3 regions of the Nocardioides pakistanensis genome follow, and region 1 is predicted to be linked to each of the others. Evidence: riboswitches for the same ligand, from Rfam matches in the RefSeq annotation. Region 1 holds a riboswitch; each other region holds the start of a gene.
The links. A riboswitch is a leader RNA that binds a small molecule or an ion and turns the genes downstream of it on or off. The one in region 1 is predicted to bind cobalamin.
Positions count from the first base shown of each region.

Region 2: linked by a shared signal. The riboswitch ahead of ACYVIH_RS02925 (nitrite reductase) and the one ahead of cobN (cobaltochelatase subunit CobN) in region 1 are both predicted to bind cobalamin.
Region 3: linked by a shared signal. The riboswitch ahead of ACYVIH_RS02975 (nitrite reductase) and the one ahead of cobN (cobaltochelatase subunit CobN) in region 1 are both predicted to bind cobalamin.

Region 1 is NZ_BAAGUV010000051.1:15,662-20,106, reverse strand. Features, by position in the region: partial or broken gene cobN (cobaltochelatase subunit CobN) at 1-3,048, opposite strand, end outside; cobalamin riboswitch at 3,088-3,215, opposite strand; gene ACYVIH_RS17445 (histidine phosphatase family protein) at 3,215-3,793, shown strand; gene cobA (uroporphyrinogen-III C-methyltransferase) at 3,799-4,445, shown strand, end outside.
Region 2 is NZ_BAAGUV010000006.1:328-8,498, reverse strand. Features, by position in the region: gene nhaA (Na+/H+ antiporter NhaA) at 1-831, opposite strand, end outside; gene ACYVIH_RS02935 (TerC family protein) at 1,111-2,139, shown strand; gene ACYVIH_RS02930 (transposase) at 2,479-2,928, shown strand; cobalamin riboswitch at 3,298-3,481, shown strand; gene ACYVIH_RS02925 (nitrite reductase) at 3,538-4,383, shown strand; gene ACYVIH_RS02920 (precorrin-8X methylmutase) at 4,380-5,045, shown strand; gene cobJ (precorrin-3B C(17)-methyltransferase) at 5,042-6,571, shown strand; gene cobM (precorrin-4 C(11)-methyltransferase) at 6,568-7,323, shown strand; partial or broken gene cbiE (precorrin-6y C5,15-methyltransferase (decarboxylating) subunit CbiE) at 7,313-8,171, opposite strand, start outside.
Region 3 is NZ_BAAGUV010000007.1:2,929-21,280, forward strand. Features, by position in the region: gene cobJ (precorrin-3B C(17)-methyltransferase) at 1-1,170, opposite strand, end outside; gene ACYVIH_RS02970 (precorrin-8X methylmutase) at 1,167-1,832, opposite strand; gene ACYVIH_RS02975 (nitrite reductase) at 1,829-2,674, opposite strand; cobalamin riboswitch at 2,731-2,914, opposite strand; tRNA gene ACYVIH_RS02980 (tRNA-Met) at 3,308-3,381, opposite strand; gene ACYVIH_RS02985 (UPF0182 family membrane protein) at 3,444-6,416, opposite strand; gene ACYVIH_RS02990 (PPA1309 family protein) at 6,430-6,990, opposite strand; gene ACYVIH_RS02995 (YlbL family protein) at 6,995-8,050, opposite strand; gene ACYVIH_RS03000 (hypothetical protein) at 8,077-8,352, opposite strand; gene ACYVIH_RS03005 (molybdenum cofactor biosynthesis protein MoaE) at 8,412-8,846, opposite strand; gene ACYVIH_RS03010 (zinc-dependent metalloprotease) at 8,890-10,251, shown strand; gene ACYVIH_RS03015 (NUDIX hydrolase) at 10,255-10,806, shown strand; gene ACYVIH_RS03020 (amidohydrolase family protein) at 10,814-12,010, shown strand; gene ACYVIH_RS03025 (M48 metallopeptidase family protein) at 12,014-12,622, opposite strand; gene ACYVIH_RS03030 (PHP domain-containing protein) at 12,633-13,664, opposite strand; gene ACYVIH_RS03035 (hypothetical protein) at 14,101-14,676, shown strand; gene ACYVIH_RS03040 (enoyl-CoA hydratase/isomerase family protein) at 14,744-15,538, opposite strand; gene ACYVIH_RS03045 (DUF5679 domain-containing protein) at 15,839-15,997, shown strand; gene ACYVIH_RS03050 (hypothetical protein) at 16,139-17,119, shown strand; gene ACYVIH_RS03055 (ABC1 kinase family protein) at 17,162-18,352, shown strand, end outside.

The sequences.
Region 1 (4,445 bases):
GTCAGCGGCCGGTGCGCCGTCGAGGTCGCGGCCGTAGGCGAAGCCGCCCCAGGCGGTGTAGACCTCGGCGAGGTCATTGTCATCGCGCCATGTGCCGGACTCGATGACCTGCAGGATGCCGGCGCCGTACGACCCGGGCTTGGACCCGAAGATCCGGGTCCGGGCGCGCCGGGCGTCGCCATGCTCGGCCAGGTCGGCGGCATAGTTGGCGCGCACGTAGTTCGCCTCGGCCGGCTCGTCGAGGTCGGCCACCATCCGCACCGCGTCGTCGAGCATCGCCACGACGTGGGGGAACGCGTCGCGGAAGAAACCCGAGATCCGGACGGTGACATCGATGCGCGGTCGGCCGAGCTCCTCCAGCGGGACGACGACCAGTTCACGGACCCGGCGCGACTCGGCGTCCCACTCAGGACGCACACCGAGCAGGGCCAGGACCTCGGCGACGTCGTCCCCGGAGGTCCGCATCGCGCTGGTGCCCCACACCGACAGCCCGACCGACGTGGGGTAGGTGCCGGTCTCGTCGAGGTACTTCTGCACCAGCGAGTCCGCCATCGCCTGGCCGGTCTGCCAGGCCAGCCTGCTCGGGACGGCCCGAGGGTCGACGGTGTAGAAGTTGCGGCCCGTCGGCAGCACATTGACCAGACCCCGTAGGGGAGAGCCGGAGGGCCCGGCCGGCACGAACCCGCCGGCGAGGGCATGCAGGACCGCGTCAAGCTCGCCGGTCGTCCCGGCCAGACGGGGGACGACCTGATCGGCCGCGAACCTCAGCACCTGCTGGACCTCCGGCGAGTCATGCAGCGTTGCGGCGACCGTCGGGTCCCAGCCGGCTCCCTCCATTGCCTCGACCAGCGCCCGAGCCCGCGCCTCCGTCTCGTCGACCGCCTGGAGATCGGCGCCATCCTTGAGACCGAGCGCAGCGCGCAGGCCGGGGACCGCGTTGCCGACCCCGCCCCACACCTGCGCGGCGCGCAAGATCGACAGCACCAGATTCACCCGGGCCTCGCCCGTCGGCGCCGCACCCAGGACGTGGAGACCGTCGCGGATCTGCGCGTCCTTGATCTCACACAGCCAGCCGTCGACGTGGAGCAGGAAGTCGTCGAACTCCTCGTCGTCCGGACGCTCCTCCAGGCCGAGATCACGGTGCAACTGGGCGGCGTGCATGAGCTGCCAGATCTCACCCCGGATGGCCGCCAGCTTGGCGGGATCCATCGCGGAGATCTTGTCGTACTCCTCGAGCAGACCCTCCAGCCGCGCGATGTCGCCGTAGGACTCCGCACGCGCCATCGGCGGCACCAGGTGGTCCACGATCGTCGCGTGCGCGCGGCGCTTGGCCTGCGCGCCCTCGCCCGGGTCGTTGACCAGGAACGGGTAGATCAGCGGCAGGTCCGCGATCGCGGCGTCGGGCCCGCACGCCGCGGACAGGGCGGCGTTCTTGCCCGGCAGCCACTCCATCGAGCCGTGCTTGCCCAGGTGCACCACCGCGTGCGCCCCGAACCCACCGGCGTCGACGTCCGCGCCGAGCCAGCGGTAGGCCGCGAGGTAGTGGTGGCTCGGTGCCAGGTCCGGATCGTGGTAGATCGCGACAGGGTTCTCGCCGAAGCCGCGCGGGGGCTGGATCAGGATCACCACGTTGCCGGCCTGCAGCGTGGCGAGCACGATCTCGCCCTCGTCGTTCACGAAGAGGTTGCCCGGTGGTTCGCCCCACGCCTCGACCATGGCATCGCGCAGCGGCGCCGGGAGGTCGGCCGTCCAGGCGTCGTACGCCGCCTTGCCGATGCGCACGTGTGCGTCGGTGAGCTGGGCGCTGGTCAGCCACTCCTCGTCCTGTCCGCCGGCGGCGATCAGCGCGTGGATCAGCGCGTCGCCGGCCTCGGTCTCGTCGGCGAGGTCGAGGAGGGGCAGGACGGGGTTGTCGGCCCCGAGGTCGTACCCCTCCTCGCGCAGGCGGCGCAGCAGCCGGATCGCGGAGACCGGGGTGTCCAGGCCGACGGCGTTCCCCACCCGCGCATGCTTGGTGGGGTAGGCGCTCAGCATCAGCGCGACCCGCTTCTCGTCGGGGGGCACCCGGCGCAGGACGGCGTGGTTGACCGCGATGCCGGCGACGCGGGCGCAGCGCTCGGCGTCGGCGACGTACGACGGCAGCCCGTCGGCGTCGATCTCCTTGAACGAGAACGGAGCCGTGGTGATCCGGCCGTCGAATTCCGGGATCGCGATCTGGCTCGCGTAGTCGAGCGGGCTGATGCCGTCGTCGGAGGCCTCCCACTCGGCGCGGCTGTTGGTGAGACACAGCCCCTGCAGCACGGGGATGTCGAGCGCGGCCATCCGCTCGACGTCCCACGCCTCGTCGTCGCCGCCGGCGCTCGCCGTCGCCGGGGTGCTGCCGCCGGCCGCCAGGACCGTCACGACGAGTGCGTCGAGCGTCCCGAGCGCGGCGTACAGCTCATCGGGCGCGGAGCGGAGCGAGCCGGCGAAGATCGGCACCCCGACGGCCCGGCCGGTCGCGTCGACCGCGTCGGCGAGGGCGTGGGCGAAGGCGTTGTTGCCGCTGGCCTCGTGGGCGCGGTAGTAGAGCACCCCGACGCGTGGCAGCCCGCTGCCGTGCGCGAACGGCCGGTCGGCGTACCCCCACGCGGGCACCGTCGCCGGTGGCTCGAAGCCCTCGCCGGTCAGCAGCACCGTGTCGGAGAGGAAGGCGTGCAGCTGGGCCAGGTTGGCCGGACCGCCCTCGGCGAGGTAGCGATGCGCCTCGGCGGCCGTCCCCACCGGGACGGTCGACAGCTCCATGAGCTCGGCGTTCGGCTCCTGCTCCCCCCCGAGGATCACGAGCGGCGTGCCGTCCTCGCGCACGGCGGACAGCCCGGGCCACAGGTCGTGCGGGGAACCGAGCAGGCGGACCACGACCAGGTCGGCGGATCCGGCGAGAGCGGCGAGCTCGACGTCGGAGCTGCGGGTCGGGTTCGCCCACGCGTAGTCGACGCGGCTCGCGCGCGCCGAGAGCAGGTCGGTGTCGGACGTCGACAGCAGGGCGATGCGGGTACGCGCAGCCATGGGCCGGGGCTCCTCCTCCGGGGTTCTCGCCCCGTCGATCGGTGGGATCAGCCCGCGGCCAGTGTCTGGCTGCGTCCCTTCGGACGTCACAGTGGCGGAACCGCCCCGGACTCTCACCGGGTTCCTGCGCCACGAGCGTCTCGCAGCCTACGGGAGAATCGCCCCCATGCCGCACCCGGTCTACCTCGTCCGTCACGGCCAGTCGGAGTGGAACGTACGCCGCCTGACGCAGGGGCAGACCGCTCATCCGCCGCTGACCGACCTCGGGCGCACCCAGTCGGCGGCGGCGGCGGAGTTGATCGCGAGTGACCTGGCTGGCCTGGGGCTGGTCGCGGCTCGGCTCATCTGCAGCGACCTGACCCGCGCGGCCGAGACCGCTGCGGTCATCGGCCGCCGGCTGCAGCTGACTCCGGAGTCGGACCTCCGCCTGCGCGAGCAACATCTGGGTGACCTCGAGGGCCGAACGTACGAGGAGACCTGGGCCGCAGCGGAGACCTTCGACTGGTCGGACCCGACGCAGCCGCTCGCGGGTGGCGAGTCGCTCATGGACGTGTACGACCGCATGGGTGCTGTGCTCGGCGACCTCGACCGCGGCTGCGTATCCGTCCTGGTGTCGCACGGGGACGCGATCCGGTCAGCCGTCGCGTATCTCCAAGGCATGAAGCCACACGAGGCAGCGTGGGTCGACGTCCCCAACGGGGCCGTGGCCCGCATCGACGATGGCCTCACGTGGCTTGGACAATGACGCTCATGCCTGACCGCGCCCTTTGCCTGGACCCAGCCCCGTTCGCCGGAGTCACCCTCGTCGGCGCCGGTCCAGGCGACCCGGACCTCATCACGATCGCTGGCCTCAAGGCACTGCTCGGCGCGGATGTCGTCGTGACCGATCGGCTGGTGCCTCATGAGTTGCTTGCGGGGCTCGCTCCCGATGTGGAGCTCATCGACGTCGCCAAGTTCCCGCGCAGCAGGTTCACCGCCCAGGAAGACATCAACGCCGTCCTGCTCGACCGGGCACGAGCCGGAAAGAGGGTCGTCCGCCTCAAGGGAGGTGACAGCTACGTCTTCGGTCGAGGGTTCGAGGAGGTGCTTGACCTGCACCAAGCGGGAGTCCCGGTCCGTGTCATCCCCGGCCTCTCCTCATCCCTCTCGGTACCAGCGCTGGCGGGGATCCCCGTCACGCACCGAGGGGTCGTCCACGACTTCACCGTCGTCTCAGGTCACCTACCGCCGCGCCACCCTGACAGCCTCGTCAATTGGGGCGCCCTGGCCGCATCACGAGGCACGATCGTCTTGATGATGGCCGTCCAAAACGCCGGTGCCATAGCCCAGGCCCTCATCGATGGCGGACGCGACGCCGGCCAGCCCGCGGCAATCGTCACGGACGGATCCCTGGCGAG
Region 2 (8,171 bases), on a different contig from region 1:
CACCGCGAACAGGGGCACGATCACGAACGCCGACCAGGGGTGGAGCCGATGCTCGAGGGTGTTCAGCACGCTTCGGCCGGCGATCTCCCCGGCTGGGGTGAGCAGCCCGAGGGCGACGCCGGCGATCGTGGCGTGGACACCGGATTCCAGCGTCGCCACCCACACCACGATGCCGACGAGGACGTATGGCGAGATGGCGTGCACTCTGAGCGACCGCAGTACAAGCACCGCGCCGAGCCCGGCGGCCGCACCACCGAGCCATGCAAGCGAGACCGTGTCGGTGTAGACGGTCGCGATGACAACGATCGCGATGATGTCATCGACGATGGCCACCGACAACAGCAACAGTTTGGCGCCGGCCGGCACTCGGTCGCCGAGCAGCGCGAGGACACCGACGGCAAACGCGATGTCGGTAGCCATCGGGATGCCCCATCCCGCCGCGGCCTCCCCACGGGCCAGCGTCAGGAAGATCAGCGCTGGGACGACGACCCCGCCGAGCGCTGCGGCAGCGGGCAGGGCTGCGGCACGGCGATCTCGCAGCTCACCGACGGCGAGCTCGCGCTTGATCTCCAACCCAACAACGAAGAAGAAGATCGCCATCAGGCCGTCGTTCACCCAGTGCTGCAGATTCTCCGTCAATGCGGCCTCGCCCCACCCCAACGTGAGGTAGTGCCCCCAGAACGAGGTGTAGGACTCCGCGGCAGGGCTATTGGCCCACGCCACTGCGATGAGTGTCCCGATCACCACAGCGATGCCGCCGGCGGCCTCGCTGTGCAAGAACTCCTGCAGGGCACCGGGCGCCCGCGTTCCGGCCTTCCGGTTGGTAGCCATCGGGGGTGCTCCGTTCTCGCGCTCGTTTCACGTTTGGGCTGCTGCATTGCCCTCGTTGTTACCCCGGCGGGGTGATCCGAACGCGCGACGGAAGCCAAAGGCCTGCGCCAATCACCTACGAGGGAAGCTCCGCGCCAGAGCCCCGAAAACATGGGGTTGGCAGATACGTGCCCGTGCACGCGGGCAACCGCCCCCACAACGTGGGCGGCGAATGCTCAATACGTCACGTGGGTACCCCTGGTGGGTCCATCATCCCGGAGACGTGCACCAAGGAGACCCGTGCTTTACGCCGCGCCCGCCGACCCCCTCCAGCCCACCCTGGTTTCAGTCGCGACCCCGACTCTGTGGGTGGTGACCGTCGGTGCGGTGATTGTGCTGCTGGCCCTCGACTTCGTCATCACCCGTCGGCCGCACGAGGTCTCCATGAGGGAGGCGATCGGTTGGTCGGCGTTCTACGTCGCGCTGCCGTTGGCCTTCGGCGCTTACATTTGGTGGGCCTTCGGCACGGACCGCGGCTTGGAGTACCTCACCGGGTACCTGGTCGAGAAGTCGCTCAGTGTCGACAACCTGTTTGTGTTCATGCTTCTGCTGGGTGCCTTCGCGGTGCCTCGGGCGTTGCAGCAGCGGGTGCTGCTCTACGGGATCATCGGGGCTCTCGTCCTGCGCGCGATCTTCATCGCGCTCGGTGCTGCGGCGCTCGCGAGGTTCGACTGGATGTTCTTGGTCTTCGGGCTGATCCTGGTGGTGACTGCCGTCAAGATCCTGAAGGACACCCTCACCGGCGCTGGACACGTCGTGGAGGTGGAGCACATTCGCAGCGTGCGGTTCGTTCGCCGGTTCATGCCGGTGACCGCCGACTACGAGGGTCCGCGGATGTTCGGCCGGATAGACGGGCGCCGTGCTCTCACCCCGTTCGCGCTGGTGGTCGTCGCGGTCTTGGCGACCGACATCGTCTTCGCGGTCGACTCGGTTCCCGCGGTGTACGGGATCACCGGCGACCCGTTCCTGGTCTTCGCGACGAACGCGTTCGCACTCCTCGGGCTACGTGCCCTGTACTTCGTGTTGGAGGGTGCACTCAGCAAGCTCGTACACCTCGGCTACGGACTCGCGGCGATCCTCGCCTTCATCGGTGCCAAGCTCGCGCTGCACTGGGCACACATGCAGTGGCCCTCAGTCCCCGAGATACCCACACTGTGGTCCCTCGGCGTGATCGTCGCAGTCTTGACGCTGACCACCATCACAAGCCTGGTGGCGAGCCGCAAGGCCGAGGAACCTGCGCAGGTCTCCGAGATCCCGGAATCGAAGTGAGCAGAGGCCACCATCCCCTCTGAAGTTTCGCACCAAGACCCTGCGGGTGCTGCAGGTCGACGGCGAGCTCGAGGCGCTGCGGATGCTCACCGACGGAAGAGAAGCCCTGACCCGACGTCGAGTCCAAACGGTCGACCGGCTGCAGGCTCTGTCGGCTGAACTCCTGCCAGGACAGGCCAAACGGGACATCACCACCGGCCCAGGCCAAGGCCATGCTTGCGTCGGTCCGGCCGCGTGACGTCGCCGGGAGGACCCGCCGCCGCATCGCCGCCGACGAGCTCGCCGACCTGATCGCCGTCGAGGCGAAGATCAAGAAGGACCGCTGAGCTCAAGGCCATCGTGCTCGCCCGCGGCTCGACGCTGACGGACATCCACGGCGTCGGGCCCGTGGTGGCCGCACGGATCCTGGGCGACGTCGGCGACGTTGCTCGCTTCGCTGACCGCAACCGGTTCGTCTCCTGGCCCGGTACCGCGCCACTAGATGCGTCCTCCGGGGAGCAGAACCGTCACCGGCTGTCGCGAGCGGGGAACCGCCGGATGAACCACATGACCCACATCGCCGCGGTCACCCAGTTGCGCCTCGACACCGACGGCCGGGCCTACTACCGACGCAAGCGGGCTGAAGGCAAGAAGCCCCTGGAGGCACTGCGCTGTCTCAAGCGCAAGATCTCCGACGCCATCTATCGACAGCTCGTCGCAGACGCTCAGCGCCTTGCTGGCGCAGAGACGGGTCCGGGAGAGCACTGCGAGGTTCAAATCCTGCCCCCGCTGCTGATAACTGGCCCGTGACCCGCGGAAACGCAGGTCACGGGTCACTCGCTATTTGAGCCATACTGGCTTGTGTGACGCTCTCGTGACCCAGAAACCTCCGGTGGTCGCCAAACGAGGCGCGGCCCGACGGGGTCCAGGTGAAGACGCGGAACATGGCCAGCGAACAGAGGCGTGACCGGAATGGCGCCGATGTCTCGGGACGTTGGAGGCGGCTGACTTAGCCCACGCGGGATCAGATGTCGTGGTTCTCGTTGGCTCTCGTCTTCCAACATCTTTCACTGCCTGGTCAGAGCGGTCCCGGCGATGACGGATCCGCACCCTGGCAGCCCTGCAGCAAAGCGGGGCGGAGGTCTCCGCGGGCGCCCTATCGGTCGCGTGAGTGGGAGGCGCTAGTGTGTGGGCGCCAGTCGTACTCCACCCGTGGAGTCAGGGAACCCGGTGAGATTCCGGGACTGACGCGCAGCGGTAAGGGTGACGGGCGAGGCAACACGCCACTGGAGCGATGCTCTGGGAAGGTGCCTCGCCCCGGTTGATCCCGAGTCCGAAGACCTGCTGGCACTGGTGACAACCGTCGCCAGGTCGTACGTGGACTCCGCGACAGGGTCCCTGACCAGATAGGTCCTGGCAGTGTCAGCCTCCCGCACTCGCGCCGACCGGTGTCCCGGCGCCCTCCGACCGTGGCAGGCGGCCGACGGACTTCTCGTCCGGCTTCGGCTGATCGGGGGCAGAGTTCCCTCGACAGCGCTGAGGTCGCTCGTCGAGGTTGCAGAGGAGTACGGCGACGGACGCGTGCACACGACGTCGCGGGCGAACCTTCAGGTGCGCGCCTTTCCCGGCTCCGAAGGCCGGCTGTCTTCAGCGGCGTTCGCCGCCCTCGAGCGAACCGGCCTCCTGCCGACCAGGACCCATGAACTGGCCCGCAATGTGATGGTGTCCCCGCAAACCGGCCTGGCGGGTGGTCGCGCCGACCTCCGGGCAGTTGCATGCGAGCTCGACGACCGGCTGTGCGCTGACCCGGACCTCGCGGCCCTGCCCGGCCGGTTCCTGTTCGTGCTCGACGACGGACGCGGCGACCTTCTTGCTCGCAGCTGCGATCTAGGGCTGGTTGCGCTGGACTCGAGCCGGGTTCAGCTACGGATCGGGACCGAGTGGGGCGCGACCGTGCCGCTCGCGGAGGCGGCAGGGCGGATCGCGGAGCTAGCGCATGAGTTCGTCGTACGCCGAGGGCGCGGGCCGGGCGCGGCCTGGCACGTGTCGGAGCTGGCCGAGCCCCTCGTCGTACCGCGAGCGCCCGATCCGGGCCTTCCTGACCCGGCGGAACCGTTGCCCTTCGGGGTGGTGCCCGGTGGGCGTCATGTCGAGGTTTCCGAGACCGGTCTCGACCGCCAAGCCATCGAAGACCTGACCGCAGCAGTCGATCACGTGATTGTCACACCGTGGCGTGGCGTGCTCATTCCCGAGGAGAGCAGATGACCGACCTGCGCAGGCCAACGCGCCGCTACCAGTACGTCGACTCCGGGCCGGCCATCTACGTCGACTCATTCGCCACCATCCGGCGAGAGGCCGACCTGCGGGCGGTGCCGGCCGATGCCGAGAAGCTCGCCGTCCGCATGATCCACGGCAGCGGGCAGGTCGACCTCGCTGATGACCTGATCGTGCATCCGCAGATGGTGTCGACTGCCCGGGCCGCGCTGGAGTCGGGCGCGCCGATCCTGTGCGACGCGACCATGGTCGCGACCGGCGTTACCCGGAGCCGACTGCCGAAGGACAACGACGTCGTCTGCCTGCTCAACGACCCGCGGGTGCCCGGGCTGGCCCGCGAGTGGCGCACCACCCGTACCGCCGCCGCCGTGTCGCTGTGGGAGCCGCGGCTGGACGGTGCCGTTGTAGCGATCGGCAACGCTCCGACCGCGATGTTTCACTTGCTGGAGATGATTCTCGACGGTGGCCCGCGGCCTGCGGCGATCGTTGGCTGCCCTGTCGGCTTCATCGGTGCGGCCGAGTCCAAACAGGCGCTCGTCGACTTCCACTTCGAGCACGGCGTCGACATCCCCTACGTCACCGTCCGTGGCCGTCGCGGTGGATCGGCGATGACCTCGTCAGCGCTCAACGCACTCGCCCAGGAGGCAGAATGACCGGCCGTTTCACGGTCGTCGGCATCGGTCCCGGCGACCCGGAGCTCATGACGCTCAAGGCCGCCCGGATCATCGGCGCGTCTGACGTCGTCGCGTACCACGCGGGCGTGAAGAAGAAGTCCCACGCGCGTCGCATTGCCGACGGCGTCATTCCGGCCGAGGTGATCGAGGAGGAGCTGCGCTATCCGGTCACCACCGGGACCACGGGCCATCCCGGTGGGTATGTCGGGGCGATGGCCGACTTCTACGAGTCCTGCGCGGTACGGCTCTCGGCTCACCTCGACGAGGGTCGCGACGTAGTCCTGCTTTCGGAAGGCGACCCCCTCTTCTACGGCTCGTCGATGTACCTGCACGACCGGTTCAAAGAGATCTACCCGACCGAGGTGGTGCCGGGCGTGCCTGCCTTCGCGGCGGCGACAGCGGCTATTTCTGGCAGCTCCGGCCCGCTGGTTCGACAGACAGATGTCCTGACCGTCCTCCCCGGAACCCTGCCCGAGCCGGAGCTCGCGAGACGGCTGGCCGACACCGAGGCCGCCGTCATCATGAAGCTCGGCCGGACGTTCCCGGCCGTGCGCTCAGCGCTGGCGCAATCCGGGCGGCTCGACGGCGCCTGGTACGTCGAGCGGGCGTCCCAACCCGAGGAGCGTTGGCTGCCCGTCGCCGAGGTCGACCCGGACTCCGTGCCCTACTTCTCCCTGATCGTGGTCCCCGGCGACACCGCCAGCCGGCCGACCGCCGACCGGCTGCGCGCTCGCGACGCGGAGCCGAGTGGATCCGCCGCGACGGACGACGAGCGGACCGCTGAGCTCCTGGTCGTCGGCCTCGGTCCCGGCCCCGACGACTGGCTCACGCCAGAAGTGTCGGCGGCGTTGGGCGAGGTCGACCACGTCGTCGGCTATGCCCCGTACGTGGCTCGCGTCCCGCAGCGTGCCGGGGTGACCCGCCACGCATCGGGCAACACAGTAGAGGTCGACCGCGCTCGTGTCGCGCTCGACCTGGCCAAGGCGGGGGAGAGGGTCGCGGTCGTCTCAGGTGGCGACGCTGGCGTGTTCGGGATGGCGGCAGCCGTCTTCGAGGCTGCCGAGGACCCGACGTACGCGGGCGTGCCGATCCGCGTGCTGCCGGGGGTCAGCGCCGTTCAGGCGGTGGCCGCCCGTGCCGGTGCGCCCATCGGGGCAGACTTCGCCGTCGTCTCGCTCTCCGACAGGCTCAAGCCGTGGGAGGTCGTGGAACGGCGCCTCCGCGCCGTCGCCGACGCCGACCTCGTACTCGCGATCTACAACCCGGCCTCCCGCTCCCGGACCGAGCAGATAGCCACCGCCCACCGCGTCCTGCTGGAACACCGCAAGCCGGAGACCGTCGTCATCGTCGGGCGCGACGTCGGGCGCGACCAGGAGTCGCTGACCGTCACGACGCTGGCCGACCTGGACCCGGAGACGATCGACATGAAGTGCCTGCTGATCGTCGGTGCCGAGAGCACGCGGGTGAGCCGCGCCGGCGTGTGGACGCCGAGGTATGTGCGGTGAGCGCTGCCGTCCACTTCGTCGGCGCCGGACCGGGCGCGGCCGACCTGCTGACCGTGCGCGCGACGCACCTGCTGGCGCAGGCGGACCTGGTGCTCTACCCCGGCACCTACCTCGACCCCGACGTGCTCGCCCACGTCAACCCGAGCGCAGAGCTCGTCGACACCCAAGACCTCGACCTCGACACGATGGTCGCGCGGATGGTCGGCGCAGCCGGCGCGGGGCAGACGGTGGTGCGGCTGACCTCCGGCGACCCGTCGCTCTATTCCGCGCTGCACGAGCAGACCCGCCGGCTCGATGCTGCCGGGGTTGCCTGGTCGGTGACGCCCGGGGTGCCCGCCTATGCTGCCGCCGCTGCGCTGGTCGGCAGCGAGCTGACGGTGCCGCTGGTGGCGCAGTCGGTGGTGCTGACCCGCACCCAGGCCCGCTCCACCGCGATGCCGGAGTCCGAGTCGCTGGCGGCGTTCGCTGCGACCCGCTCGACGCTCGTGCTGCATCTGGCGATCACGCGGGTGCGCGAGCTGATGGCCGAGGTCGAACCGGAGTACGGCGAGGACTGCCCGGTGGCCGTCGTCTACCGTGCCAGCCAGCCCGGGGAGCAGCTGATGCGGGGCACGGTGGCAACCATTGCGGACGTCGTGGAGGCGGCAGGGCTGCGCCAGGCAGCCGTGATCCTGGTCGGCTGGGCACTGACCCGCGAGGGCGGCGACTCCTACCTCTACGACGCGGCCCGCGACCGCTCCGTCAAACGGTGAGCGCCCACTGGGTGACCACGCGCGAGGGCGTCCACCCGGTGAAAGAGCCGATCGGCGCCGTAGTCTCGACGGCGATGCGGGATAGCTCGCCGCCGTGCTCCCGGTAGAGCCGACCGAGCAGCGTCTCGGTCTCGAGCGTCACACCGTGCACGACGAGCCGGCCACCCGGTCGGAGTGCCGCCAGGCAGGCGTCGATCACGCCGTCGCGGGTGGCGCCGCCGCCGACGAAGATGGCGTCCGGCGCGCGGAGCTCACCGAGCGCGCCGGGGGCCTGTCCGCGCACGACCTCGAGCCCCGGCACGCCGAGACTCGTGGCGTTGCGGCGGATCCGCGCGGCACGGTCGGCGTCCGCCTCGACTGCCGTCGTTGTGCAGGACGGGTGGGCGCGCATCCACTCGATCCCGACCGAGCCGGCGCCGGCGCCGACGTCCCACAGGTGCTCGCGCGGGGTCGGGGCGAGCCGGGCAAGAGCGCTGGCGCGCAGGTCGCGCTTGGTCAGCTGGCCGTCGTGCTCGAAGGCGTCGTCGGGCAGACCGGCAACCCAACCGCCGAGGCGCGGGCCGACGCAGTCGATCGCGACGATGTTTAGCCGAGGCAGGTCGAGCTCCGTGCCGGTGAGGATGACGGCGCTCTCGAACCGGAACGAGCTCTTCTCCCGCCCGCCGAGCTCACCGAGCACGGTGAGCTCACTGTCGCCGTACCCCTCGGCGACCAAGAGCGCCGCAATGTCCCTCGGGGTGTGCTCATCGGACGAGAGCACCAGGATCCGTCGACCAGGGGCGAGCTCACGGCGCACCAGCGCGACGTCGCGACCCACCACGCTGACGACCGCATGGCTCTCTGCCGGC
Region 3 (18,352 bases), on a different contig from region 1:
CGCACCGGCACGGGCGGCCACCGCCTGCACGGCGCTGACCCCCGGCAGCACCCGGATCGGCACGCCCGCGTACGCCGGGTCCTCGGCCGCCTCGAAGACGGCTGCTGCCATCCCGAAGACGCCAGCGTCGCCGCCTGAGACGACCGCGACCCTCTCCCCCGCTTTGGCCAGGTCGAGCGCGACACGAGCCCGGTCGACCTCGACGGTGTTGCCCGACGCGTGGCGGGTCAGTCCGGCACGCTGCGGGACGCGAGCCACGTACGGGGCGTAGCCGACCACGTGGTCGACCTCGCCCAACGCCGCCGAGGCTTCTGGCGTGAGCCAGTGGTCGGGGCCGGGACCGAGGCCGACGACCAGGAGTTCAGCGGTCCGCTCGTCGTGTGTCGCGGCGGATCCACTGGGCTCCGCGTCGCGAGCGCGCAGCCGGTCAGCGGTCGGCCGGTTGGCCGTGTCGCCAGGGACGACGATCAGGGAGAAGTAGGGCACGGAGTCCGGGTCGACCTCGGCGACGGGCAGCCAACGCTCCTCGGACTGCGACGCCCGCTCGACGTACCAAGCGCCCTCGAGCCGCCCGGCCTGCGCCAGCGCTGAGCGCACGCCCGGAAACGTCCGGCCGAGCTTCATGATGACGGCGGCTTCCGTGTCCGCCAGCCGTCTCGCAAGCTCCGGCTCGGGCAGGGTTCCGGGGAGGACGGTCAGGACGTCTGTCTGTCGAACCAGCGGGCCAGAGCTACCAGAGATCGCCGCTGTCGCCGCCGCGAAGGCGGGCACGCCCGGCACCACCTCGGTCGGGTAGATCTCCTTGAACCGGTCGTGGAGGTACATCGACGAGCCGTAGAAGAGGGGATCGCCCTCCGAGAGCAGAACCACGTCGCGACCGGCGTCGAGGTGATCCGAGAGCCGCACCGCGCAGGACTCGTAGAAGTCGGCCATCGCCCCGACATACCCACCGGGGTGGTCCGTGGTGCCGGTGGTGACCGGGTAGCGCAGCTCCTCCTCGATGGCGTCGGCCGGAATGACGCCGTCGGCGATGCGGCGTGCGTGGGACTTCTTCTTCACGCCAGCGTGGTACGCGACGACGTCGGACGCGCCGATGATCCGAGCGGCTCTCAGCGTCATGAGCTCCGGGTCGCCGGGGCCGATGCCGACAACCGTGAAACGGCCGGTCATTCTGCCTCCTGCGCGAGAGCGTTGAGTGCTGACGAGGTCATCGCCGATCCACCGCGACGGCCGCGGACGGTCGCGTAGGGGATGTCGATGCCGTGCTCGGCGTGGAGGTCCACGAGAGCCTGCTTGGACTCGGCAGCACCGATGAAGCCGACCGGGCAGCCCACGATCGCCGCGGGTCGTGGGCCCCCGTCGAGAATCATCTCCAGTAGGTGGAACAGTGCAGTCGGAGCGTTGCCGATGGCGACAACGGCACCGTCTAGTCGCGGCCCCCACAGTGAGACGGCGGCGGCGGTACGGGTGGTACGCCACTCGCGGGCCAGCCCGGGCACCCGCGGGTCGTTGAGCAGGCAGACGACGTCGTTGTCCTTCGGCAGTCGGCTCCGGGTGACGCCGGTCGCGACCATGGTCGCATCGCACAGGATCGGCGCGCCCGACTCCAGCGCGGCCCGGGCAGTCGACACCATCTGCGGATGCACGATCAAGTCATCAGCGAGGTCGACCTGCCCGCTGCCGTGGATCATGCGGACGGCGAGCTTCTCGGCATCGGCCGGCACGGCCCGCAGGTCGGCCTCTCGCCGGATGGTGGCGAAGGAGTCGACATAGATGGCGGGTCCGGAGTCGACGTACTCGTAGTGGCGCGTTGGCCTGCGCAGGTTGGTCATCTGCTCTCCTCGGGAATGAGCACGCCACGCCACGGTGTGACAATCACGTGATCGACTGCTGCGGTCAGGTCTTCGATGACCTGTTGGTCGAGACCGGTCTCGGAAACCTCGACATGACGCCCACCGGGCACTGCCCCGAATGGCAACGGTTCCGCCGGGTCAGGGAGGCCTGGATCGGTCGCTCTCGGTACGGCGAGGGCCTCGGCCAGCTCCGACACGTGCCAGGCCGCGCCCGGCCCGCGCCCTCGGCATACGACGAACTCATGCGCCAGCTCCGCGATCCGCCCTGCCGCCTCCGCGAGCTCCACGGTCGCCCCCCACCCGGTCCCGATCCGTAGCTGAGCCCAGGTCGAGTCCAGCGCGACCAGCCCCAGGTCGCAGCTGCGAGCCAGTAGATCGCCGCGTCCGTCGTCGAGCACGAACAGGAACCGGCCCGACAGAGCCGCGAGATCCGGGTCAGCGCACAACCGGTCGTCCAGCTCACGTGCAACCGCTCGGAGGTCGGCGCGACCCCCGGCCAAACCGGTTTGCGGCGACACCATCACATTGCGGACCAGTTCATGGGTCCTGCTCGGCAGGAGGCCCGTTCGCTCGAGGGCGGCGAGCGCCTCGGATGACAACCGGCCTTCGAAGCCGGGGAAGGCGCGCACCTGAAGATTCGCCCGCGACGTCGTGTGCACGCGTCCGTCGCCGTACTCCTCAGCGACCTCGACGAGCGACCTCAGCGCTCTCGCGGGAACCCTGCCCCCGATCAGCCGAAGCCGTACGAGAAGGCCGTCCGCAGCCCGCCACGGCCGGAGGGCGCCAGGACACCGGTCGGCGCGAGTGCGGGAGGCTGACACTGCCAGGACCTATCTGGTCAGGGACCCTGTCGCGGAGTCCACGTACGACCTGGCGACGGTTGTCACCAGTGCCAGCAGGTCTTCGGACTCGGGATCAACCGGTGCGAGGCACCTTCCCAGAGCATCGCTCCAGTGGCGTGTTGCCTCGCCCGTCACCCTCACCGCTGCGCGTCAGTCCCGGAATCTCACCGGGTTCCCTGACTCCACGAGTGGAGTACGACTGGCGCCCACACACTAGCGCCTCCCACTCCCGCGACCGATAGGGCGAACCCGCGGAGACCTCCGCCCCGCTTGCTGCAGGGCTGTCAGTGTGCGGATCGGCCATCGCCGGGCCCGCTCTGACCAGGCAATGGAAGAGGTTGGAAGACAACGAGAGCCTGACGAGAACTACGACATCTGATCCCGCGCGGGCTAAGTCCGCCGCGCCTCCAACGGCCCGAGACATCGGCGCCATTCCGGTCACGCCTCGGTTCGCTGGCTATGGACCGCGTCGTCACTCGGGCCCCGTCGGGCCGCGCCTCGCTTCGCGACCAACGGGGTTTCTGGGTCACGAAAGCGCGACACAAGCCGGAATGGCTCAAATGACGAGTGGCCCGTGACCTGCGTTTCCGCAGGTCACGGGCCAGTTTTCAGTAGCGGGGGCAGGATTTGAACCTGCGACCTCTGGGTTATGAGCCCAGCGAGCTACCGAGCTGCTCCACCCCGCGTCGGTGAACACAACCTTACGGGACGGTCAGCACCGACTCCAAATCGAGGGCTGTGGCGCCGGTCACCCCCCAGCGGAGTCCTCGGCCGCGGCGCCTTCGTCAGCAGGAGCCTCGGTGACCCCGGCCGCCTCGAGCGCGTCGGCGACGAGCTGCCGGGCACGCTCGGTGGCCTCGGCGTACGCCGCGAGGTCTCCGTCCTGCAGCGCCCGCTCAGCCTCGGTGAACGCCTCCTCGGCCTGCTCGAGCAGCGAGGTGACATCGCCCGGGGCCGCCGGCTCACCGTCGTCGGGCGGCGCGGGTTCGCCGTCGCCGGGCTCGACCGGCTCGTTGGACGGGTCGATCTCGCCGAGCACGTCGTCGAGCGCCGCGGTCAGGCTGGTGCCGATGCCGACCTCCTTGCCGAAGGAGGCGAGCACGTAGCGCAGCACCGGATAGCGACCCTCGCCGGACTCGCGTTGCGTGTAGAGCGGCTGCACGTAGAGCAGCCCGTCGCCCACGGGCAGCGTCAGCAGGTTGCCGTCGATCACCTTCGAGTTGGTCCTGGTGAACGCCAGTCGCGCGTCCTGGATCTCCTGGTCGGCACCGAACTGGTTGGCGATCTGCGACGGGCCGGGGATCTGGGTGCTGCCCGGGAGCCTGAGCACCCGGATGCTGCCGTAGTCGTCCTGGGCCGCATCGGCGTCGACGGAGATGAACGCCGCGAGGTTCTGCCGGTTCTTCGGCACGTAGACGCTGGTCAGCGAGAACACCGGCTCCTCGCTGCCCGGCGTGCGCACCGACAGCCGGTAGGGCGGCTGGTTCTGCGTCTTCTTGGTCGGGTCCTCCGGGACCTCCCACTGGTCACTGCCTTCGTAGAAGATGCTCGGGTTCGTGACGTGGTAGGTGGCCAGGATGTTGCGCTGCACCTTGAACAGGTCCTCGGGATAGCGCATGTGCGCACGCAGCTCGTCGGGGATCGAGTCCTTGGGCTCGACCACGTCCGGGAACGCCGAGGACCACGCCTTGAGGATCGGGTCCTGCTCGTCCCACTCATAAAGCGTGACGGTGCCGTCGTACGCGTCCACGACCGCCTTGACCGAGTTGCGGATGTAGTTGATCTCGTCGGTGGGTAGCGTCGCGTAGGCGGTCTGCGGCTGCAGGCTGTCCCGGGTCATCTCCGAGAGCGACTTCTTCTCCGACATCGGGTAGCGGTCCGTGGTGGTGTACGCGTCGAGGATCCACACGACACGGCCGTCCACGACCGCGGGATAGGAGTCGCCGTCGACGGTCAGCCACGGCGCCACCTTCTGCACCCGGGTCCGCGGCTCGCGGTCGTAGATGATCTTGGAGTTCTCGTTGACCCGGTTGGACAACACGATGTTCGGCTCACTGAACTTGATCGAGTACAGCAGCTTGTTGAACAGGTTGCCGACCGGCACACCCGCCTCGCCGTCGTAGGTGTTGTTCTCCGCCGCGCTGCCCTCGCCCTCCCCCTCGGGGACGTCGAACTCGATCGGGTCCGCGCCGTCGGGGCGGCCGACGATCGAGTACAGCGGACTGTTCTCGCCGAAGTAGATCCGCGGCTGGTAGCCGTCCTCGGTGAGCTGGGTCAGGTCACCGACCGGCGGGATGTCGCGCTCGGCCCACACCGGCTCGCCGTCGTTGCTGACCGGCTGTCCCTCCGCGGTCCGCTGGTTGCCGTAGGCGGCGATCATGCCGTAGCCGTGGGTGTAGACGGTGTGCAGGTTCGCCCAGTTCCGCTGGTCCTCGGGCAGGCCCTCCTGGTTCAGCTCGCGTACGGCGAGTACCAGGTCGCGGAGCTCGCCGCTGACCGGGTACCGATCCACGTCGAGCACGTTGCTCACGCTGTAGTAACCACGCACCTGCTGGAGCTGCTCGAAGGTCTCCGAGACCAGCGAGGGATCCAGCAGCCGGATGCCCGGGATCGACTGGGCGTCCTCGCGCAGCTGTTCGGTGCTCACCGAGACGTTCGCGCTGTAGGGCGTGATCTCGACGTCGTCGATGTCGTACGCCGCGCGGGTGGCCTCGATGTTGCGCTGGATGTAGGGCCGCTCCTTGTCCGGCTCCGACGGGGAGACCTGGAACTGCTGCACGACACCCGGCCACACCGCACCGAGCAGCACCGCCGACAGCACGAGCAGGGCCAGGCCCACCGACGGCAGCATCCACGTGCGGCGGAAGACGTTTGCGAAGAACAGCACCGCACAGATCAGCGCGATGAAGGTCAGGATCTCCTTCGACGGCAGCACGGCGTTGTCGTCGGTGTAGGTGACACCGGTGATCAGGCCCGAGGCGTCGGAGGTGATGTCGTAGCGGTCCAGCCAGTAGTCGACGGCCTTGAACAGCACGAACAGCCCGGCGAGCACAGAAACCTGCACCTGCGCGGCCCCGGACATCCGGTCGTGCTTGTCCTGCAGCCGGATGCCGCCGTACAGGTAGTGCATCACCACGGCGACCACCAGGCTCAGCGCCGTCGCGGTCATCGCGAAGCCGACCAGGTAGTGCAGCCAGGGCAGGTCGAAGACGTAGAAGCTGATGTCCTTGTCGAACTGCGCGTCGGTCTGCCCGAACTCCGTGGAGTTGCGCCACAGCAGGAACTCACGCCACTGACCAGCACCGGAGGCGCCGGCGAACAGACCGAACACGAGGCTGACCGCGAGCAGCAGCCAGCGCCGCAGCGGCTCGACCACCTCGCGGTACCGGTCGAGGCTGGCCTGCTCAAGCGAGGCCGGGCGGAACAGCGGCCGGAACCTGTAGGCCAGGAAGAGGTTCGCCGCGATGATCGCGGCCATCAGCAGCCCGAAGAACGCGAACAGCACCACGCGCGTGCTGAGCATCTTGGTGAACACCGAGCCGTAGTCGACGCTGCGGAACCACAGCCGGTCGGTCCAGATGCCGGTGAAGATCGAGACCAGGAAGAACGCGGCGACGAGCACCAGACCGGTGAGCATCAGCGCCCGTGAACGTCCCGGCGGCGGTGTCGGGGCCGCCGGCCGCGGCCGGGTCGGGGGTGGTTCGTCGAAGAATCCGCTCACTGCTGTCCTCTGGCTAGTTCTCGAGCGTGCTGGTCAACAACTCTAGGAGCCCCGGCACCAGGTCTGGGCTCTCGACGACCGACGCGGCGTCGTCGTGGGAGCGGAACCGCAGCGCGCAGTACGTCGCACCCTCCCGGGTGGCCCCTGCCACGATCCGGACCTCCTGCCGCAGCGGGTGGTTGGCCGCGAACTCCTCGGCGGCATCGGCGTCCTCGGGGATGTCGGCGTCCGCCTCGGGCGGGAGCACGAACCGCTCCACCACCGCAGCACAGCCGAACACCTCGGCCGGCCACATGATCTGCTGGAGCACCTCCTCCAGCGACCGGTCGACGGGGGTGTGGTCCTGCTCGACCGGGGTCAGCGACCCGGCCGCGGTGGCGGCGTCGAGCCCCATCGCCGCGGCCAGCGCCGGCTCGCGGGCGACGAGGTCGGCGGTGGGCACCAGGGCGTAGAGACGTGAGGGCTGGTCCCAGCCGTCCTCGGCGGCGTGCATCTCGATCTCGCGGACCGCGGCCGCGAGGACGGGGTCGACCTCGGGTGCGTCCGCGTCAGGGCCGGGCTGCTGTTCGCTCATCTGCTCACTCACACCTCGGGAGCTCGGCGTCGGGGTTCTCGACGTACTTCTGGAGGGACTCGACCGCGCTGTGCATCGTCGGCGCCTTCACCAGTCTCATCTCCTCCTCGTCGAGCCCGACCGCGAGCGCGGACTCGCAGTTGCCCGGCGGGACGAAGAACAGCTCGGCGCCGGACGCCTCCGCGGCCACGATCTTCTGCTGGATGCCTCCGATGGGTCCAACGCTTCCGTCCTCGGCAATGGTTCCCGTGCCGGAGACCGAAGCGCCGCCGGTGAGCGCACCGGGGGTGAGGGTGTCGTAGACACCGAGCGAGAAGATCAGCCCCGCACTGGGTCCGCCGATCCGGTCGTCGATGTTCACCGACACGTCGAAGGGGAAGTCGTAGCTCGGCCCGACGACGATGCCTACCACCGGGATGTCCGGGTCGTCCTCGGAGGGCCGCGGCTCGACGCTCACCGTCAGCTCCTGCTTGCCACGCCGGATCCGGAAGCTCGCACTCTCGCCCTTGGGCGTGCTGCGCACCAGCTTGGCGACGTCCGTGGCGTTGCGGACCTTCTCACCGTCGACGGCCAGGATCTCGTCGCGCACCTCGAGCTTGCCCTCAGCGGGGCTGCCGGGGTTCACCGCGAGCACCTCGGTGATCTTGTCGAGGTCGTAGCCGAGCTCGGTCAGCGCCACCGCCACGGCCGTGTCCTGAGAGCTGACCATCTGTACGGCGCTCTCGGTCTCGACCTCCTGCTCGGACTCCTCGGGTGCGTAGAACGCCTCCCGCGGGTAAACCGCCCGGGACCGGTCGAACCACGCCGCAAGGGCCTCACCGAGGTTCACGTCCTGGTCCGGGCCGGTCAGCTTGATCGTGGTCAGCTCGAGCCGGCCTTCGGTGTCGTAGCGTTCGTGGCCGGCGACCTGGACGATCTCCTCGCCGCGGTTCTCGGCGAGGACGTCGACGGTCGGGCCGGGGCTCATCGTGATGTAGGGCACCGGCGTGGAGGCCGCGACGTAGAAGAGCACGGCCAGCAGCACGCTGGCGAGAATGCTCGACACGGTGCGGCGACTCATGCGGTCACCTTCTCACTCAGGGACAACTACGCCGAGCGCCGGGTCCGCTCCGACGGGCCCCCGGCCGGGGGCCGTCCGCTGCGCGAGGGCCGGATCGCGATCCCGGTGCTGCGGTCCCGGACCACCGGCGGGCGCGGCCGTCGGGCGCCCGGGTGGTCCTTGGCGATCGCGGCGGCGAACCGCTCGTAGGCGGCCTCGGACCGGTCCTGCTGCTCGGTGCGCGGCCGGCCCGCCCAGGCGGCCCACGCCATCATCACCACCGCGACGACGCCGGTGGGCGCGAGCCAGAGCAGGATCTCCACGCGCCCAGGCTAGGCCGAGCCGGGCGCGGGAGCGGGCAGCAACACGGCTGCTGCGGCGGTCAGGGGGTGCCGACCCACTCGTCGGTGCCGTCGGCGAACAGCTGGTGCTTCCAGATCGGCACCCGCTGCTTGAGCCGGTCGATCAGTGCGCGCGACGCCTCGAACGCCTCGCCCCGGTGGGCGGCGGCGGTGGCGACGACGACGGCCGCGTCGCCGATCGCGAGCTCGCCGACCCGGTGCACCGCGGCGACGGCCAGGACGTCGTACTCCCGGGCCACCTCCTCGGCGACGTCACGGAGCTGGTCGAGCGCGGTCGGGTGGGCGGAGTACTCCAGCCCGGTCACCGACTTGTTCTCGTCGTGGTCGCGCACCGCGCCCACGAACAGGGTCACGCCCCCGGCTGCGGCGTCGGCGACGGCGGCCAGCACCTCGTCCACCGACAGCGCGGTGTCACGGATGTCGACCAGGCGTACGACGGGCGGAATCTCGCTCACACCACCGAGACTAGAGGTTGATCCCACGAGTACGTTGGGAGGCATGACCAACGACCCGAACGAGCGCCCTGGCGACGAGAACAACCCGTTCAAGGGCACCCCGTTCGAGCAGCTCTTCTCCCAGCTCGGAGGCGCGTTCTCCGGCGGCGGCTCGGGCATGCCCGACCTGTCGATGCTGATGAGCCAGATGCAGGCGATGATGACCCCGCACGAGGGTTCGGTGAACTGGACCCTCGCCAAGGACGTCGCCCGCAAGACCGTCGCGCAGGAGCCCGACCCGACCCCGACCGATCGCCAGCGCTCGGCCGCCGCCGACGCCCTGCAGCTGGCCGACCACTGGCTCGACGAGGTCACCGACCTGCCGTCGGGTGTCTCCACGTCGGCGGTGTGGAGCCGCGCCCAGTGGGTCGAGGAGACGATCGAGGTCTGGCAGCGGCTCGTCGAGCCGGTCGCCGAGCACGTGGTCGCCGCGATGGGCAACGCCCTCCCCGAGGAGGCGCGGACGATGGCCGGGCCGCTGCTCGGGATGCTCAACCAGGCCGGCGGGGCGATGTTCGGCACCCAGGTCGGTCAGGCGATCGGCGGGCTGGCCGGTGAGGTGCTCACCGCCTCCGACATCGGTCTCCCGCTCGGCCCGGCCGGCAAGGCCGCGCTGCTGCCGGCGAACGTGAAGGCGTTCTCCGAGGGCCTCGACGTGCCCGACGAGGACGTGCTGCTCTACCTCGCGCTGCGCGAGGCGGCCCACCAGCGGCTGTTCGCACACGTGCCGTGGCTGCGCGGCCACCTGCTCGCCGCGGTCGAGGACTACGGCCGCGGGATGACCATCGACATCTCCAAGATCGAGGAGTCGATGCGCAACATCGACCCGATGAACCCCGCCGCGATCCAGGAGGCCATGGAGGGCGGGCTGTTCGAGCCGCAGAAGACCCCCGCGCAGGAGGCCGCGCTGGTCCGCCTGGAGACGACGCTGGCGCTGGTCGAGGGCTGGGTCGACGAGGTCGTCGGCCAGGCGACCGCCGACCGGATGCCCAGCGCCGCGAAGCTGATGGAGGCGGTGCGCCGACGCCGGGCCGCGGGTGGTCCCGCCGAGCAGACCTTCGCCGCCCTGGTCGGCCTCGAGCTGCGCCCCCGCCGGCTCCGGGACGCCTCGACGCTGTGGGGCTCCCTGCGCTCCCGCCAGGGCCAGCAGGCCCGCGACGCCGTGTGGGCGCACCCGGACCTGCTGCCGTCCTCGGCTGACCTCGACGACCCGCTCGGCTTCCGGGAGAACATCGAGGAGCCCGAGGCGCTCACCGACGCCGAGTTCGACGCCGCGCTCGCGGAGCTGCTCGACAGCGGTGCCCGGCCCAAGGACGACGGTCCCGACGAGGGCCCTGCCGACGGCTCCGGCGACGGCGACCGCTGACCCGTGCTGCACGACGACGCGCTGGCCCTGCTGCGCGCCTGGACACCCCCGGACGAGTCGCAGGAGCAGGTACGACGCCGCTACGTCGCCCACCTGGAGGCGCACGCCGACGGACTGCACCGCTCCTGCTTCCCCGACCACCTCACCGCCAGCACGCTGATCCTCTCCGCCGACGGTGCGCAGGTGCTGCTCACCCTGCACGCCAAGGCCCGCGCCTGGTTCCAGATGGGCGGGCACTGCGAGGACACCGATGACACCCTGGCCGGCGCGGCACTGCGGGAGGCGTTGGAGGAGTCCGGCCTGCGCGACCTCGACCTGGACCCGCAGCCGGTGCAGCTCAACGCGCACCCGGTGCCGTTCTGCGACCCGCGCGGGACCGTGCACCACCTCGACGTCCGGTTCCTGGCGGTGGCGCCGGAGGGGACGAGCCACGCCGTCAGCGACGAGTCGCTCGACGTGCGCTGGTGGCCATGGGACGCGCTGCCGACCGACGACGCCGACATGCACGAGCTGGTGCGACTGGCTCGGGCCCGGTGGGCGACCCGCGTGCCATAGTGGCCGCATGCCCGGCAGCCCGACCAGGACCCTGTACCGCGACGCCGCCCTCGCCGACGGCACCGGCCCGGAGCTGCGCCTGGGCGTGAGCATCCTGGTCGAGGACGACCGGATCTCCTGGATCCGGCCCACCGGCGACGAGCCGGACCCGGGCCGGGACGTCGAGGTGGTCGACGCCTCCGGCAGCACGATCGTGCCGGGCATGGTCGACAGCCACAGCCACCTGACCCTGCCCGGCGGCGCGCACTGGGTCGAGCGCGGGTTGGACCCGGCCGAACGGCTGCTCGGTGTCGCCGAGCACAACGCTCGGCTGCAGCGTTCCGCAGGCGTCCGGTGGGCCCGCGACGTCGGCTCGCCGATGAAGACAGACCCCGTCGACGGGCGGGAGCGCGCGCTGGCGCTCGGCGTACGTGACCGGTGGGCCGGCAACCGCGAGTACCCCTACGTGCGCGCCGCCGGCTCCTGGGTCGGCAGGACCGGCTCGCTGCCGCCCGGGCTCGCCGTCGAGGTCGAGCACGGCGGGTCGCTGCTCGACGCGACGATGCGTCAGCTCGACGACGGCGCGGACTTCATCAAGCTCTACCTCGACGGCCCCGACAAGGACACCGCGCCCTTCACCGTCGACGAGGTGCGCGCCGTGGTCGAGGCCGCGCATGCCCGGGGCGCGAAGGTGACCGCACACTCCGGTGTGCTTCCCGGCGCGCGGGTCGGCGCGGAGGCCGGCGTCGACTCCCTCGAGCACGGCTTCCAGCTCGACGCCGACGTCGCCCGGCTGATGGCCGACAACGGCGTCGCGGTCGTCTCGACGCTGGCCGTGCTCGAGTCGTGGCGCTCCTTCGCCCGCACCACCGACCTCCCCCGGTTCGCCTCCCCCGAGGGCCGCTCGCTGATCGCAGCGCGCCGCGAGTGGGCCCACGAGAGCATCCGGCTCGCCGCCCGGGCCGGCGTGCTGATCGCGGCCGGCACCGACTTCGGTGGCGGCTCGCTGCGTGCGAACCAGATGGCCTGGGAGATCGAGTGCCTGGTCACCGCCGGCCTCGAGCCGTGGCAGGCACTCGCCGCGGCGACCCGCAACGGCGGGACGCTGCTCGACGAGCCGGAGGCCGGCGTGATCCGCGAGGGCGGGCCGGCCGACATCGTGCTGGTGCACGGCGACCCGCTCTCCGACCCGGCCGCGATGTGGCGGGTCTGGCTGGTCACCTGAGCCTCACTCCAGGGCGACCGCGCCGATCTCGTCGTCGGCGATCATCTCCGCCGCACCCTCCTCGGAGCAGTCCGGCGGCTCGGCCTGCAGACCCAGGTGCGTCGCGGCCGCGATGCCCTCGAGGAACCCCTTGGCCCGCTCGGCCTTGGGATAGCGGTCGACCCAGGCCCAGAACGCGGGCGTGTGTCCGGCCTCGATCAGGTGCGCGAGCTCGTGCACGAGCACGTAGTCGATGACCCACGGCGGCATCCCCTTCAGCCGCGTGGACAGTCTGATCGAGCGGTCCGACGGGGTGCACGAACCCCACCGGCTGTTCTGGTTGTCCACCCAGCGCACGGTCACCGGCCGCGCGAGCCCGCCGAGGTAGCGGTCGCTGAGCTCCATCGCGCGTCGCTTCAGGCCGGCGTCACTGGGCCGGCGCCGCTTCTCGGCCTTCTCCAGCCGGGCGATCATCGTGGCGACCCACTCGCGCTCCTCCTTGGCGCTCAGCCGAGCCGGGATCATCACGACCACGCGGTCGTCCTCCCGGTACGCCGAGACCGTGCGACGGCGCCGGCGGCTGCGTCGCACCTCGACGGTGGGCCCCTGCGGATCGGGGGCACGGGTGGGCATGTGATGCAGGTTACCCGGCCGTCCAGGCCAGCAGCTCCTCTGCCGGCCACGTGTTCACGATCCGCTCCGGAGGCACCCCGAGTTCCTCGGCCCGCGCACACCCGTGGTCGAGGAAGTCCAGCTGTCCGGGTGCGTGGGCGTCGCTGTCGATCGCGAACAGGCAGCCGGCCTCGAGCGCCAGCGCGACGAGCTCGTCGGGCGGGTCGACCCGCTCGGGCCGCGAGTTGATCTCCACCGCGACGTCGTGCCGGGCGCACGCGGTGAACAGCGCCTCGGCGTCGAAGGTGCTCTGCGGCCGGGTCCCCCTTCCCCCGGTGACCAGCCGTCCGGTGGCGTGGCCGAGCACGTTCGTGCGCGGGTGCTGTACGGCGGCCACCATCCGGCGCGTCATGGCGGCCGACTCCATGCGCAGCTTGGAGTGGACCGAGGAGACCACCACGTCCAGCCGCCCGAGCATCTCCTCGCTCTGGTCCAGGGCACCGTCCTCGAGGATGTCGACCTCGATGCCGGTGAGCATCCGCAGCTGGCCGCCGAGCTGGTCGTTGACCGCGGCCACCACGTCGAGCTGGCGCGCGAGACGCTCCGCAGACAGCCCGTTGGCCACCTTCAGCCGCGGGGAGTGGTCGGTCAGCGCGACGTACTCGTGGCCGACCTCGACCGCGGTCATCGCCATCTCCTGGATCGGCGACCCGCCGTCGGACCAGTCCGAGTGCGTGTGCAGGTCACCGCGCAGCAGGCCACGCATCGTCGCTCCGCCCTCGGCCAGCGGGCCCGCGGTCTCCTCCAGCTTCTGCAGGTACGACGGGGTCTGGCCGGCGAGCGCCTCACGGACCACCTTCTCCGTCGACGCACCGATGCCGGACAGCTCCCGCAGGGTGCCCTGCTCGGCCCGGGCCCGCAGCTCCTCAGGCGACAGCGCCAGCAGCGTGGCCGCCGCAGTGCGGAACGCCCGAACCTTGTAGGTCTCGGCGCGGGTCCGCTCGAGGAGGAAGGCGATCCGGCGCAGTGCGGCGACCGGGTCGCCCGACTTTCTTTCGTCCACAGCCTGTATCTCCCCATTTCCGCTGGTCAGACACCTGACAGCCCGACTGCCGGGCGTGTCTCCCACAGTGTTGTGCACCGGCGCTCCGGCGCGCTCCACAAGCACCTCCGCGAGTCTCCACACCCTGTCCACAGCGTTGTCCACAGCCGTGGACGGTGCTGTGTTGACCGCCGTGGCGCGGGCCACCTAGCGTGAGCGCGGAAGAGGCCCTCGATCATCCAGGGGCCCGGCGTTCGCAAGGGGAAGGCAAGCGCCGTGCCGCTCGATCGAGGGCCTCTCTGATCGTCACCTGACCGGTCCCGGACCCCGACCGGCGGTGGGCCGACGGCGCCGCGGAGCGGTCCCTCGCGGCGCCGAGTCGGCCGCCCCTGCTGCCCTTCGACGCGCCTTCTGACGTCCTGGTCAACCTTCTCGGCGGTGCCGGCGTCTCATGGGCATGAGGCCGACCCCTCCCGCCCGGCTCGTGCTGGCCGGGCTCGCGTTGTCGACCGGGCTGACCGCGTGCAGCGCCGGCGGCGAAGCCGGCTCCCCGGCGACCCACGCGCCCGATACCCCAGCGTTCGACAGCCGAGCAGACGCGGCGTCCGCTGCTCAGGCGCTCGTCGCGTATGCCGAGGGGACTGCTACCGAGGTGCCCTGGGCCAGCGAGGTCAGCTATCGGATCGCCGGCGAGCAGGTGGCCCGGTTCGCGGCCGACCTCGCCGACCGCCGGAGCACCTGGGACGGCTGCCCCAGAGCCTCGTCGACCTACGAAGGCCGCGACTGCCCGGTCTCGCCGCTCCGGACGATCACGCTCCTGGTCCGAGACGGCGGCGAGGTCACCTTCGACTCCGAGCCGCCTCGCATCGTCGGGTGCAGCCGCTACCAGGACGCGGCCGCGAGGTCCGCGGAGACGATCTGGATCCGACCCGACGAGACGCACCGCGACTGCTTCTCCGACTTCGCGGTCGCGCTGTCGCTCGACGGTTCAGGCAGGGTCGCAGCCGTCGACCTGACGCTCTCGGGGCCCTGACCGGACGGGCACCGCGTCGGTCGGGGATCCGTCGGCAGGTCCACGCTGGCCGGGACCTTCGGCGAGCTCAGGCGCCGGTGAACCGGGGCGGGCGCTTCTCCTGCGCCGCCCGGATCCCCTCCTGCAGGTCGGCGGTGGCCAGCGTGATCGGCTGGGCCAGCGCCTCCCACTGCAGCGCGGTCTCGAAGTCGGCGTGGCCGCCGCCGCGCAGGGCCAGCGTGGTGTAGCGGCTCGGGATCGGGGCGCTGGCCGCGATGCCGGCCGCGACCTCGAGCGTCTCCGCGAGCAAGGTGTCGTCGGGCAGCACCCGCGACACCATCCCCAGCCGGAGCGACTCCTCCGCGTCGACGACCCGGCCGGTGAGCAGCAGGTCGCGGGCCGCGGCGTCCCCGACGACGTTGGGCAGCAGGTAGGTCGCAGCCATCCCCGGGTGCATGCCCAGCTTCACGAACGGCGCACCCAGCTTCGCCCGGGCTCCGGCGTAGCGGATGTCGCAGGCCAGCGCCACGCACAGCCCCGCGCCGATCGCCGGGCCGTTGACCGCGGCGATCGTCGGCACCTCGAGCCGGCGGATCGACAGCCACGCGCGGTAGAACGCGATCATCCGGGTGCGCAGCTGGTCCACCGTGGCGTCGGGCTCACTCGCGATCCAGCTCGTGTTGCCGCCGGAGCAGAACGCCGACCCGGCGCCGGTGACCACCACCGCGCGCACCGACCGGTCCCCGGCCAGGTCCTCGACCGTCGCGGCCCAGGAGGCGGTCATCTCGTCCGACATCGCGTTGCGCTGGTCGGGGTTGTCGAGGGTGAGCAGGACGACGCCGTCGGAGGGTCGTTCGACGCGCAGGTGGGGGGTGTTCGGCATGCGGCGCAGACTACCCAAGCCGGCACCGGCGGCCCGGCGTACCCGTCCGGCGAGACCCGCCGACGCGACCGACGCCGACACCGCGGCCCGCCGCTCGCGGCACGCAGCGTCCGAAAACGTGCAAAGCGGGCATTTCCGGCATCCATTCGCCGCGGACACGCGCAACCACGGGCTCTCCTGCATACATCGCGCCCCGCGCTGTCGTAGGGTGCGAGACGGTTGCCGACGAATCGGCGCCCCGGCGGGTCCGCGCGAGCCACCGCCGCGACGACCAGATCGACCACAGCAAGGGAGGCCGTCATGGCGGAGACCTGGAGCGGCGAGTTCTACTGCGTGAAGTGCAAGGAGAAGCGCGAGGCCGAGGGCGAGGTCAAGGTCAACGACAAGGGCACGCGGATGGCCAAGGCCGTCTGCCCGGTCTGCGGCACGAACCTCAACCGCATCCTCGGCAAGGCCTGAGCCGAGCCCACTCGACCGACGTCGACGGCGGGACCCGCACGGGCCCGCCGTCGCTGCGTCTGCGGTCCCTGACCGTTGCCCGCGCCGGGGGCTGTGGACGGCCGCCGACGTCCTTGCCCGGTCTGCGGCACCCTCGGTGGGGTGCCCACCCACTGCCCCCGTCCTGCCGCCGGCGCCGTGACGACCGGCCACCTCACGTTCCGCCCCGGCGTGCACGTGCTGCGCCGTGACGCCACCTCCCTGCAGGTCGGCCTCGACCCCGCACGAGCCGTGGTCCTCCCCGACACCCCGGCGACCCGGGAGCTGCTCGACGCGCTGCGCAGCCCGGCCCCGACGGCCGACCCGAGGTCGTCCGACCCCGGCACCCTCGACCTGCTCTCACGCAGCGGGCTGCTCGTCGACACCGACCGGCTGCTCCCGCTGATGCCCCTCCGCGACGCGGCCGGGTCCGGGGCGCCGTCGCGCACCGGTGTCGCCGCTGCGGCCGCCGAGGCCGGCGACGAGACGGCCACGCTGCTGGCCCGGCGGGCGGCCTGCCGGGTCCAGGTCATGCTCTCCGGCGGTTGCGAGGTCGGGACCGTCGGCGAGTCGGTGACCGAGCTGCTGCGCCTGGCCGGCGTGCCGTACGACATGCGAGCCGCCGGCCCCGGTCGCGGCAACGAGGATCGGGAGGTCGTCGCCGACGGCACGGTCGGCCTGCTGGTCGCGGTCGGCGAACCCGACCGGGACCTGCTGGACCCGTGGCTGCGGGCAGGCACCCCGCACCTGCTGCTGCGGCTCGTCGAGGGCCACGCCGTGGTCGGACCGTTCGTCGCACCCGGCACCACGGCGTGCCTGCGCTGCATCGACGCGCACCACACCGACACCGACCCCGCCTGGCCGCTGCTGGTGAAGCAGTACGCCGCCGTGGTCGTCCGGCCGCGCGACGACACGCTCCCCGAGCCGGTGGATCCCGCCCTGGCCACCCTCGCGGCGGCCTGGGCGGCCCGGGAGCTGGTCTCCCACGCCGAGGGCCGGACCCCGGCGACGTCCTCGACGACCGTACGCCTCGACCCCCACCTCACCTGCCTGGAGACCGACTGCTGGCCGCGGCATCCCGCCTGCGGCTGCGGGTGGGCCTGAGCGGCGCGACGCGGGCTTGGCGTCGTACGCGACAATGGGGACATGACCGAGCTCCCCCGCAAGGCCGCCGCGCGCACGGCCCGTCTGGCCGCACTGCCGCTCGGGTTCGCCGGCCGCACCGCGATGGGGGTCGGCAAGCGGCTGGGTGGCGCACCCGCCGAGGCCGTCATGAGCGACGTCCAGCAGCGCACCGCCGAGCAGCTGTTCCGCACGCTCGGCGACCTCAAGGGTGGGGCGATGAAGGTCGGCCAGGCCCTGTCCATCCTCGAGTCCGCGCTCCCCGAGGACCTCGCCGCGCCGTACCGCGCCCACCTCACCCGGCTGCAGGACTCCGCGCCGCCGATGGCGGCCGCCACCGTGCACCAGGTACTCGCCAAGGAGCTCGGGGCGTCCTGGCGCAAGAAGCTCGTCGAGTTCGACGACAACCCGGCCGCCGCCGCCTCCATCGGGCAGGTGCACCGCGGCCGGTGGCACGACGGCCGCGAGGTCGCCGTGAAGGTGCAGTACCCCGGCGCCGAGGAGGCGCTGACCTCCGACCTCCGGCAGCTCGGCCGACTGGCCCGGACGTTCGGGTCGGTGGTCCCCGGGATCGACATCAAGCCGCTGGTCGAGGAGCTGCAGTCCCGGGTCGCCGAGGAGCTCGACTACGAGCTCGAGGCCGACGCCCAGCACCGGTTCGCCGTGGAGTTCGCCGACGACCCGCACTTCTTCATCCCCGACGTCGTCGCCGGGAGCAGCCGGGTGCTGGTCAGCGAGTGGCTGGAGAGCCCGGCCTCGCTGGCCAGGATGGTCGCCGAGGGCACGCAGGAGGAGCGCGACCACTACGGCGAGCTGTACGTCCGGTTCCTGTTCTCCGGCCCGGCACGCACCGGGATGCTGCACGCCGACCCGCACCCCGGCAACTTCCGGGTCCTTCCTGCCGAGGGCGGTGGCCTCGGCCGGCTGGGCGTCCTCGACTTCGGCGCGGTCGCCCGGCTCCCCGAGAAGGGCTTGCCCCTGGCGATCGGCACCCTGATGCGGATCGCGCTGCAGGACGACTACGCGCGCGTCGTGGAGCAGCTGCGCGAGGAGGGCTTCATCAAGCCCAGGATCGTCGTCGACCCCGACGAGCTCCGCGACTTCCTCGCCCCGTTCATCGAGCCGGCGCGCCACGAGACGTTCCGGTTCTCCCGGGAGTGGATGCGTGAGCAGTTCACCCGGCTGAACAACCCCCGTGAACCCGGCTACACGCTC